2 regions of the Paenibacillus sp. FSL W8-0187 genome follow, and region 1 is predicted to be linked to the other one. Evidence: riboswitches for the same ligand, from Rfam matches in the RefSeq annotation. Region 1 holds a riboswitch; the other holds the start of a gene.
The links. A riboswitch is a leader RNA that binds a small molecule or an ion and turns the genes downstream of it on or off. The one in region 1 is predicted to bind ZMP and ZTP.
Positions count from the first base shown of each region.

Region 1 (4,762 bases):
CGCGCAGGATCGGAATCAAGCCGAGCATGCGGCCGGAAATGACTTTGCCTTGGGTTTCAGCTACCGGCGTCTGCACGGATATGGATTCAAGAGAAACCTCCCGCGTAATTTCATAAGCCATCAAAGTCGCGACTTCGTCTACCAATTCGCGAAAGTCTTTTGTGTTAGTCCGCATATCGCGGATAAATGTAAGTTTGTGTTGAATCAACGGGTGATCACAAATCACCAATTTTCCCATGTCTGGTCCCTCCGGTTTGAGTACAAATGTTATTTCAATATGGGCGTAAAATATTTGTGAGCTCCATAAATCCTGTCTATTATATCATTCCCTCTAGTCAATTGACACCTGCACGGGTCATGTTTTATTCCATGAGTTTTTGACCTTATAACTAAACCGGATCTCCTTCTGCCCTGAACCTAGGTTTTCCATTTTCGCCTATATTGATGCTAACCGCGAAGCTACCTGACTGGGAAAATGAGAGCATAGCAATCTGGCCAGAATGTTTATAGCTCCTAAAAGGACCCCACCTGCATCAGGCGGGGTCCTCTTATCATAGGCTTCTTCTTCGGAGGAGACTGTGATTAATATTTCATTTCAGCATAGAGAGGGTATTGATCTGTAAGCTCAGCCACCAAACGACCTGCGTTTTCAAGCGTTGCCTCGTCTTTCGGCTGCTTCAATGTCATGGCAATAATTTTCGCGATTTTCACCATCGCCTGCTCATCCATACCGCGGGAAGTAACCGCAGGGGTACCGATACGGATACCGCTCGTTACGAACGGGCTGGTTGGATCAAACGGGATGGCATTCTTGTTCACGGTAATCCCGATGGAGTCCAGAACTTTCTCCGCGTCTTTACCGGTGATGTCCAGATTGCGGGTATCCACCAGCATCAGGTGGTTATCGGTTCCGCCGGATACGATATTCAAGCCTTCCTCGATCAGAGTATCTGCCAGCACTTTCGCGTTCTTCACGACATTCTCTGCATACGTCTTGAAGGACGGATCCAATGCTTCGCCAAGCGCAACGGCCTTGGAAGCAATAACATGCATGAGCGGGCCGCCTTGGGAGCCGGGGAATACCGCTTTATCGATCGCTTGCGCCCAAGCCTTTTTGCACAGAATCATACCGCCGCGAGGTCCGCGAAGCGTCTTATGCGTCGTTGTCGTTACAAAATGGGCATGCGGAACCGGATTCGGATGAAGACCTGCCGCAACAAGACCGGCAATATGAGCCATATCAACCATGAACAACGCGCCAACGTCGTTCGCGATGGCAGCAAGCCGTTCAAAATCAATGATGCGAGGATAGGCACTTGCACCCGCTACGATCAGACGAGGGCGATGCTTGAATGCCGCTTTGCGAACTTCGTCGTAATCGATCAGGAACGTATCTTCTTGCACGCCGTAGGCAACAAAGTTGTACAGAAGGCCGGAAGCGTTAACCGGGCTTCCGTGAGTCAAATGACCGCCATGAGCCAGGTTCATGCCGAGCACGGTATCTCCAGGCTTCAGGGCTGCCAAATATACCGCCATGTTCGCTTGGGCACCGGAGTGCGGCTGAACGTTGGCATGCTCGGCTCCGAACAGTTCTTTGGCACGGTCACGGGCGATATCTTCCACGATATCCACACGCTCACAGCCACCGTAATAGCGTTTGCCAGGGTAGCCTTCCGCATATTTATTCGTCAGCACCGTCCCCATTGCTTCCATAACCGCTTCGCTAACAATATTCTCAGAGGCAATCAGCTCAATGTTGCTGCGCTGACGCTTCAGCTCCAAATCCATCGCTTCCAATACAGCCGGGTCACTCTTCCGCAAATGTTCCATCATGTTCATATCCTCCCATAATCAATCGTTATTTTTTCTTGCAAAGTCAATACTACAAGTTGTCATAATTAAAAAAGCGAGTTCTCATTTGAATCAATCGCATAGTGTGGAATCATCCCTCTGCTCGAACTGGTACACCGCGCGTTCTCCGCCAATCAGCTTCGGACGGGTATAAGCCGCGGTTACGCGCGCCTCGCCGATATAACGCTCGGTCGGTCTGAACGGAACCGCCACTCGCCGCAAATGCATGCCGATCAGCGTCTCGCCGATATCAACTCCGGCATGTGCTTCAATCGATTCCGCAAGACAAGGCTCCTTCATGCTGCGGTAAGCCGCGGAGGCCATCGACCCTCCCGCTCCCGGAATGGGAACAGCCGCCACTTCCGTCAAGCCCAGCCGCTCGAGCAGCTCGCGTTCCATGACAAGCGCACGGTTCAGATGCTCACAGCATTGATAAGCCACCGCGAAACCGAATTCCGCTTGAACCTCGGCAATGCCCTGAAGGAGCTGCTGCGCCGTTTCAAGAGCGCCGCCTGTGCCGATCCGGCGTCCGACCACTTCACTGGTGCTGGCTCCGATGACCAGCACTTTACCGGGTCCTAACACGGCCGCTTCGGCCAGTTCGCGGACCATACGCGCTGTCTGTTCGTTCAAGGAAACCTTGGAGATATCCGTCATGTCACAGTCCTCCCGATGATTTTTTTCACAGAAGATGCTTCAATCCCATATCACGATAGCCGCAGCCGTAAATTACGCGTTCACTTATCGCGACTCATTCTTCAGGTAACGCTCCTCGATGGCCTTGATCTTGTTCACACGGCCGATATGGCGCTCGCCATGACTGAAATCCGTTGTCAGCCATGCGCTGACGATTTCAGCAGCAAGTCCGGGACCGACGACACGCTCACCCAACGCAATCACGTTGCTGTCGTTATGCTCACGCGTCGCTTTGGCCGAGAACACATCATGTGTCAGCGCGCAGCGAATGCCCGGCACCTTATTGGCCGCAATGCTCATGCCGATCCCCGTACCGCAGATCAGAATGCCGCGATCCGCTTCACCCGAGACTACCTTCTCGCACACAGGAAGGGCATAATCGGGATAATCCACGGAATCGGAACAGCCGCAGCCCAGATCCTCCACCTCGTGTCCAAGACCCCGAATGACTTCCACGATCTCCTCTTTCAGACGAATGCCGGCATGATCCGTACCCAATGCAATTTTCATCTATGAAAAACCCCCTCGTATGTTCGCTTTTGCGTTTTAGCTTGTTTCATTATAACCCAAATCAGGCGCAAAAGACGAAAAAAGAGCAGTCGGCGCACGTATTGTGCTCCAAATGCTCTTTGCCCAGGCGACCGGCCGTATATTCCGATGCTCCATCGTGGTTTCATCCACTTCGTCGCCAGTTACACCGGATCATTGTTTTTCAACTCCATCTTAAAGCAATACCATGTGAAAGGCAAGTGGCTTTTTAGCCCAATGGTAGGCTTCATATCGTTCAAAGCAAGGCTTAGTTATGCCGATCCGCCTCCAGCTTGTCCAAGAGACGGAACAACGCCGTCCGAATCTCTGCAGCCGTCGCTTCATATTCCTCCCGCGAGCCTCCAAAAGGATCGGAGATATCGAAGCTCGGAATGCGCTGGCGCAGCTCGATCAGACGCTCCCGGTCACGGTCGCTGACGTCGCGGCCCAGCGATCTGGCCAGCTCAAGCGCCGCATACAGACTATCCTGCTCCCGCAGATCATCCAGCACCTGTCGGTCATCCTCAACAAACTCTTTCAGCGTATGCATCTTGTCTGCGGCGTGCGGGAACTGCCTTATAGCATACTGCTTATGCGACTGGGTCAACGTCAGGATCAAATCTGACCACTCCACCAGATTCGCAGTCAACGGTTTGGACACCAAGCGTTCTTGGATATCCTGGTCTCGTAGTATGGACTCCGCATGATGGGACACCGGCATTCCATCCACGGCCGAGACACCGGCGGACTTCGTTTCCAGCGGGATGCCCCGTTGTTTGGCAAGCTTGCGCAGCATGCCTTCAGCCATTGGACTGCGGCAGGTATTTCCCGTGCAGACAAACAGTATATTTTTCACGGTCCCGTTCCTCCCGTTAGTAGGTTCTTTGGGGTTATTGTAACAAATATAACGTCAAAAGATAAACATGACACCAAATATAACCAAAATGAGCCCGCCCAGCATTTCACCGTACTCCCCCAGTTTATTGCTTACCTGACGGCCAAGCAGCAAACCGAGAATGGACAGCAAACCGCCCACGATCCCGAAGGAGATCACGATCAACAGTACATCATCCACAAACATCCCGAGTGAAACGCCTACCGAGAAGGAATCGATGCTGACGCTAAGTGAAAACAGCAGCATGCCTAAAAATGCGGTAGGATGTATTCGCTGTCCTTCTCCGCCCCGCCAGGCGTTATACATCATATGCCCGCCGAGAAGAAGCAGCAGTCCGCCGGCCGCAAGTCCTGTGACGTGACCCAGTAACATGCCTACATAGCGGCCGGCAAATAAGCCCAGCAGCGGCATCAACATATGAAACAACGCGATCATGAAGCTGATGCCCAACATATGGCCTAAGCGCATACCGCTTCTCATTCCGACTCCGACTCCAAGCGAAAATGCGTCTAGCCCGAGTGCAACCGCCATCAGCAGAATCGCCGCAAGCTGTCCCGATTGGACAGACGCCTCCAGCATGCCCATTCCCCCAAGTCCCATGGTCTTGTACACCATATGCGGACAAGGGGTAAATGATGCCAAAAGTGTTCATTCAGCAGCTCAATTCACATCGATGATGTGGTGTCCCGCGGCCTTCAACAGCCGGTTCATGACGGCTGCCCCGAGACCTTGCTCCGGGCACGCTTCGGCCAGAATGAAGGTCGCGCCTTCGTCATCGAATCGGCGCAGGCC
Region 1 covers NZ_CP150206.1:6,879,551-6,884,312, forward strand. The annotation lists gene upp (uracil phosphoribosyltransferase) at 1-238, opposite strand, end outside; gene glyA (serine hydroxymethyltransferase) at 583-1,833, opposite strand; gene MKY48_RS31225 (TIGR01440 family protein) at 1,924-2,508, opposite strand; gene rpiB (ribose 5-phosphate isomerase B) at 2,593-3,057, opposite strand; ZMP/ZTP riboswitch at 3,172-3,253, opposite strand; gene MKY48_RS31235 (low molecular weight protein arginine phosphatase) at 3,344-3,931, opposite strand; gene MKY48_RS31240 (manganese efflux pump) at 3,986-4,549, opposite strand; gene MKY48_RS31245 (L-threonylcarbamoyladenylate synthase) at 4,631-4,762, opposite strand, start outside.

Region 2 (4,762 bases), 2.3 Mb from region 1:
GCTGGGCGAAGAGGATACGCGGGAAGTGGTGGATCTGTTGATCGACCAGGTTGAGACGTGCGATGTGCTGCTGTTGAACAAATGTGATCTGGTAAGCGAAGACGAATTGGCCAAGGTTGAAGGCATCCTTCGTAAGCTTCAGCCAAGCGCCAAAATCATACGCACTGTAAAAGGACAAGTCGCTCCTGCAGAAATTCTGAATACCGGTTTATTCGATTTTGAGAAAGCCAGTCAGTCCCCCGGCTGGATTCAGGAGCTTCAGAAGGAAGAGCATGTACCGGAAACGGATGAATACGGCATCAGCTCTTTTGTTTATCGGAGAAGAAGACCGTTTCATCCGGAACGGCTGGCAGCATTCATGAGTTATTGGCCGGAAGAGGTCGTACGCGCGAAAGGGATCGCTTGGCTGGCAGTGCTTGAGGATGTTGCGGCAAGTCTAAGTCAAGCGGGTCCTTCGATTCAGTTCGGGCCAGCTGGATATTGGGTGGCTGCTTTAACCGAGCAGGAACAGCAGGAGCTGATTCAGAGTGAGCCGGATGTGCAGCGAAAATGGGATGCCGTCTGGGGGGATCGGATGACCGAGCTCGTGATGATCGGGATTGGGATGGAACAGTCACAAATCGAGCAGGAGCTGGACGATTGTCTGTTGAGCGATCAGGAAATGCAGCTGGATTGGTCGACGTTTAACAATCCGCTGCCCTGGATGGCCATCGAAGAGCTATCACTGTAAGGTTATATTTTTTTGATTGAAATTAATCGTAATAATTACGAATGGATAAGGAGCCACTTGAGGGCTTTATAGGTAATCTAGAATATAATCCCCTTTGCGTAGACAGTGCTGAAGAAGAGCGCTACAGTTTACTTAAGGGGATTTTTGTCATGGAAAGTTCAAAAGAAGAATACGAAAGAAGCAGGGGAATATGCGGAAATTCATCATTTAAAAACTCAATTGCAGGAAAAGTTATTACCCTGTTTAGAAAGCGCCCTTCAGAAGGACCGGATTTTAAAAAATCATTTAATGATGTGGTCAATCTATTTATCTGTCCAGAACTTATAACTATCAAGTCCAGAGCACCTGCTTTGTATTTGTTGTATAATAGGAAGAATAGGAAGAAGATTCCCAATTCATGTTTCGATGATAGCTTTATCGTATTTCAGAATGTAATGCTGACGCATGAGCAACATCAATCAGGAGGACAAGGTAATGGCAAAAGCAAAGGTTCCAAAGAGACCCACTAGAGATGAGTTTGTACTGGAAGAACTCGGAAATCAGCTTACGGAAGCTTACCAGGAGGAATCGGTTATCGTGCTGACGGTCTGGGGAAGGGAAGAGGCGGTCCGCGGGCAAATCGATCAAATGGACTCCCGAACAGGGAAGGTACATATGAAACAGAATGGTGTTATAACGAAGGTTCCTTTTATGGACATTATGGAAGTGAATTATCCGAGAGACTAATCAGAATCATGTGTGCTTCCCGTAAATGAATCAAAGAGATTGTGATTTAAAGCGGTCGGCTTCATACCCGGTAGCGCGATGTCCAAAGTCGTGGTATATTAAAAAAAGTTATCTATGTGTTACTGGCGTAGCTTGGGGTACCAAGAGGGAGCACATAGGATCATATGCCGTACGCCTGGGCAAGAGGTAAGGAGACGATGAAGTCGCCTTGCCTCTTTATGTTTTTTAATACAATGGCGAAGGAGCGGATTAGCATGAGTAAGGAACCCGTAATTTTAGATGGAAAAAAGGTATCCGACGATATCAAGGCCAAGCTGGCTGTAAAGGTACAGGAATTGAAGTTGCAGGGGGTAACGCCTTGTCTGGCAACGATTCTGGTTGGCGATGATCCTGCTTCGGCGACCTATGTGCGGATGAAGGGAAATGCTTGCGAGCGGCTTGGCATCATATCCAAGAAAGTAGTGCTGGAGACATCGACAACGACCGAGGAGCTGATTGCTGCGATTCAAGAGCTGAACGAGGATCCGAATGTCCACGGTATTCTGCTGCAGCATCCGGTACCGCATCATATCGATGAACGGGCAGCCTTTGATGCCATTGACATTAAAAAAGACGTGGATGGAGTAACCACGCTCGGTTTCTCGCAGAATGCGTTTGGTTTTGCCGATAATCCGTCTTGTACGCCTGCTGCGATTATTGCGATTATGGATTATTATGATCTGCCGATCGAAGGGAAGCATGCCGTGGTGGTCGGACGCAGTCCGATTCTGGGTAAGCCGGTATCGATGATGCTGCTTAATCGCAATGCTACCGTTACGATCTGCCACTCGAGAACGAAGAACCTTGGGGAGATTGTGTCCCAGGGAGATATCGTGGTTGCGGCCGTAGGCAAGCCTAATTTCATTCAAGGGGACTGGATCAAGCCGGGAGCCGTCGTATTGGATGCCGGCTATAATCCAGGCAATATCGGCGACTGCGATTACGATGCCTGCGCGAAGTTGGCATCCGCAATTACACCAGTACCTGCCGGTGTTGGCCCCGTTACGATTGCTACATTGCTGAAGCATACCGTCGAATCGGCTGAGCGAACCGTGCAAGGTTAACAGTAACCATGTAATAACGGGATAAGGCACGGTCCATTTGCGCGTCCCGAAAGGGGATTTGCATGGAGAATCCCCCTTTGAATCGCTTCGTTCCTCGCTAGAATCTGGAACGCAGAAAAGTATTGCCCATCAAAGGCTCGGGGTGGAGTCTGCATTTCACGGATCCCTGGACGTCATGGTATAGTTAGGAAAAAGCAAAATCGAAGGGGAGAGATTCATGCACAAACAACTCATTTCCAGTTGTGCTGCGGAGCAAGGAGCTGTGGAGGATAATCTGTTCGTTGCAGCGCCGCAAGCGGCTCCCGGGAGCACCGAATGAAGAACACGATTGCAGATATTGCCAAAAAAGCCGGAGTTGCCAAAAGCACGGTCTCCCGTTTCTTAAACGGAGGTTCTGTCAGTAATGCAACACGCCGTAAGATAGAGCTGGTCATTCAGGAAACCGGTTATATTCCGAATTCGTTCGCACAGAGCTTGAAAGCGAAAAAAACCAGCATGATCGGCACCATTGTGCCGCGTCTGGATTCATTCTCAGCATCGCAGACCGTTGCCGGCATGGATGAAGAATTAAGGAAACACGGTTATCAGCTTCTCATTATTAATGCAAGCCAGGACTTATCCAGGGAGATTGAAGCGCTGTATGATCTCGCCAGACAAAAAATATCTGGCATTATTTTATTCGCTACTCAGGTGACGGAAACGCATCTTGCCGCGATTAAAGAGATCGGCATCCCCGTCATCCTGCTCGGACAACAGCATAAGGATGTCCACAGCATGATATATAACGACTATGCCGCAGGTTATGACATGGGCCGATATGTGCTGTCCATGGGACACCGTCATATATCTTATATCGGCGTGACGGAAAAAGACGTTGCTGTCGGAGTTCAGCGGAAGGAAGGGTTTCTGAAGGCGTTAAGCGAGTATGACGAGGTTGAGGCGGTTCTCTATGAGAGTGGGTTTAAGATGTCGGATGGTGTAAAGACCGCATTGTCCATTTTTGAGTTGAACCGAACGCTGCCAACTGCAATGGTCTGCGCTACCGACAACATCGCGTTAGGCGTTATGAAAGCGGCTCATATGAAGGGCATCCAGATCCCCAACGAACTCTCCGTTACCGGATTTGGCGGATACGACGTTACCGAAGTAATTCATCCCGGATTGACAACGGTTAAATATGGATATTCCCAAGCGGGCCACCTCGCCGCTCAGCATATCATAAAGCTGGTCAACGACGAGCCTGTGGATTTCCTGACGGTCATGAATTGCGATATGATTCATCGGGAAAGCGTTGACAATCTAAATTAGGTATTTTATACTGAAAAAAACGGAACCGGTTCCAATACTGCTTTTGCTTGGTATTGGAGCTGAGTTCATTATTTTTAACCCTAAATGGAACCGGTTCCGTTATAAATGAGTTAGGCTGATGTTCACGCATAGCATGATCAGTTTGGTTTTTTTTGAGAAAGCCTATTTACAAGGAGAAGAGACATGGACAGAGAACCGAGATACCGACGCCTGGATCAGGCCTCTCCCGAAGAGATTGCCTCCTTGAAGGAGCAAGCGAAACGAAGCGAATGGAGGCAGAGGTTTCACATACAGCCCATCATGGGCTTGCTGAATGACCCCAACGGATTTTCTTATTATAACGGGGAATACCACTTGTTTTATCAATGGTTTCCTCTGGGCACGTTTCACGGCCTGAAATACTGGTACCATACCTCCTCCAAGGACTTGGTGCACTGGCAAAACAAAGGCATCGCCATTGAGCCCGGGGACTCGCATGATGCATACGGCGCCTATTCGGGAAGCGGGATCGTGAAAGACGACAAACTGTATCTGATGTATACCGGGAATACCCGGGATGAGGAATGGAACAGGCATTCTTATCAATGCATGGCCGTGATGGACCGTGTTGGCGCCATCACGAAGTTCGATAAGCCGCTGATTGACCGTGTGCCGGACGGATATACCGAGCATTTCCGTGATCCGAAGGTATGGAAAGACGAAGACCTGTTCCGGTTCGTCATCGGCGCCCAAAGGGACGATCAGACAGGAACGGCTGTCGTATATGAATCACCGGATTTGCTGGACTGGACATGCAAAGGGGAAATCCAAACCTGTCTTGAACATTTTGGCTACATGTGGGAATGCCCCGATTATTTTGAACTGGAAGGACAGGGCGTGCTGCTGTTCTCGCCGC
Region 2 covers NZ_CP150206.1:4,537,037-4,541,798, reverse strand. The annotation lists gene MKY48_RS20305 (GTP-binding protein) at 1-730, shown strand, start outside; gene MKY48_RS20300 (hypothetical protein) at 880-1,239, shown strand; gene MKY48_RS20295 (YolD-like family protein) at 1,205-1,456, shown strand; ZMP/ZTP riboswitch at 1,565-1,644, shown strand; gene MKY48_RS20290 (tetrahydrofolate dehydrogenase/cyclohydrolase catalytic domain-containing protein) at 1,711-2,559, shown strand; gene MKY48_RS20285 (LacI family DNA-binding transcriptional regulator) at 2,875-3,867, shown strand; gene MKY48_RS20280 (sucrose-6-phosphate hydrolase) at 4,051-4,762, shown strand, end outside.
Region 2: it holds a riboswitch for ZMP and ZTP, as region 1 does, so the genes downstream of both, MKY48_RS20290 (tetrahydrofolate dehydrogenase/cyclohydrolase catalytic domain-containing protein) here and rpiB (ribose 5-phosphate isomerase B) in region 1, are expected to answer to the same signal.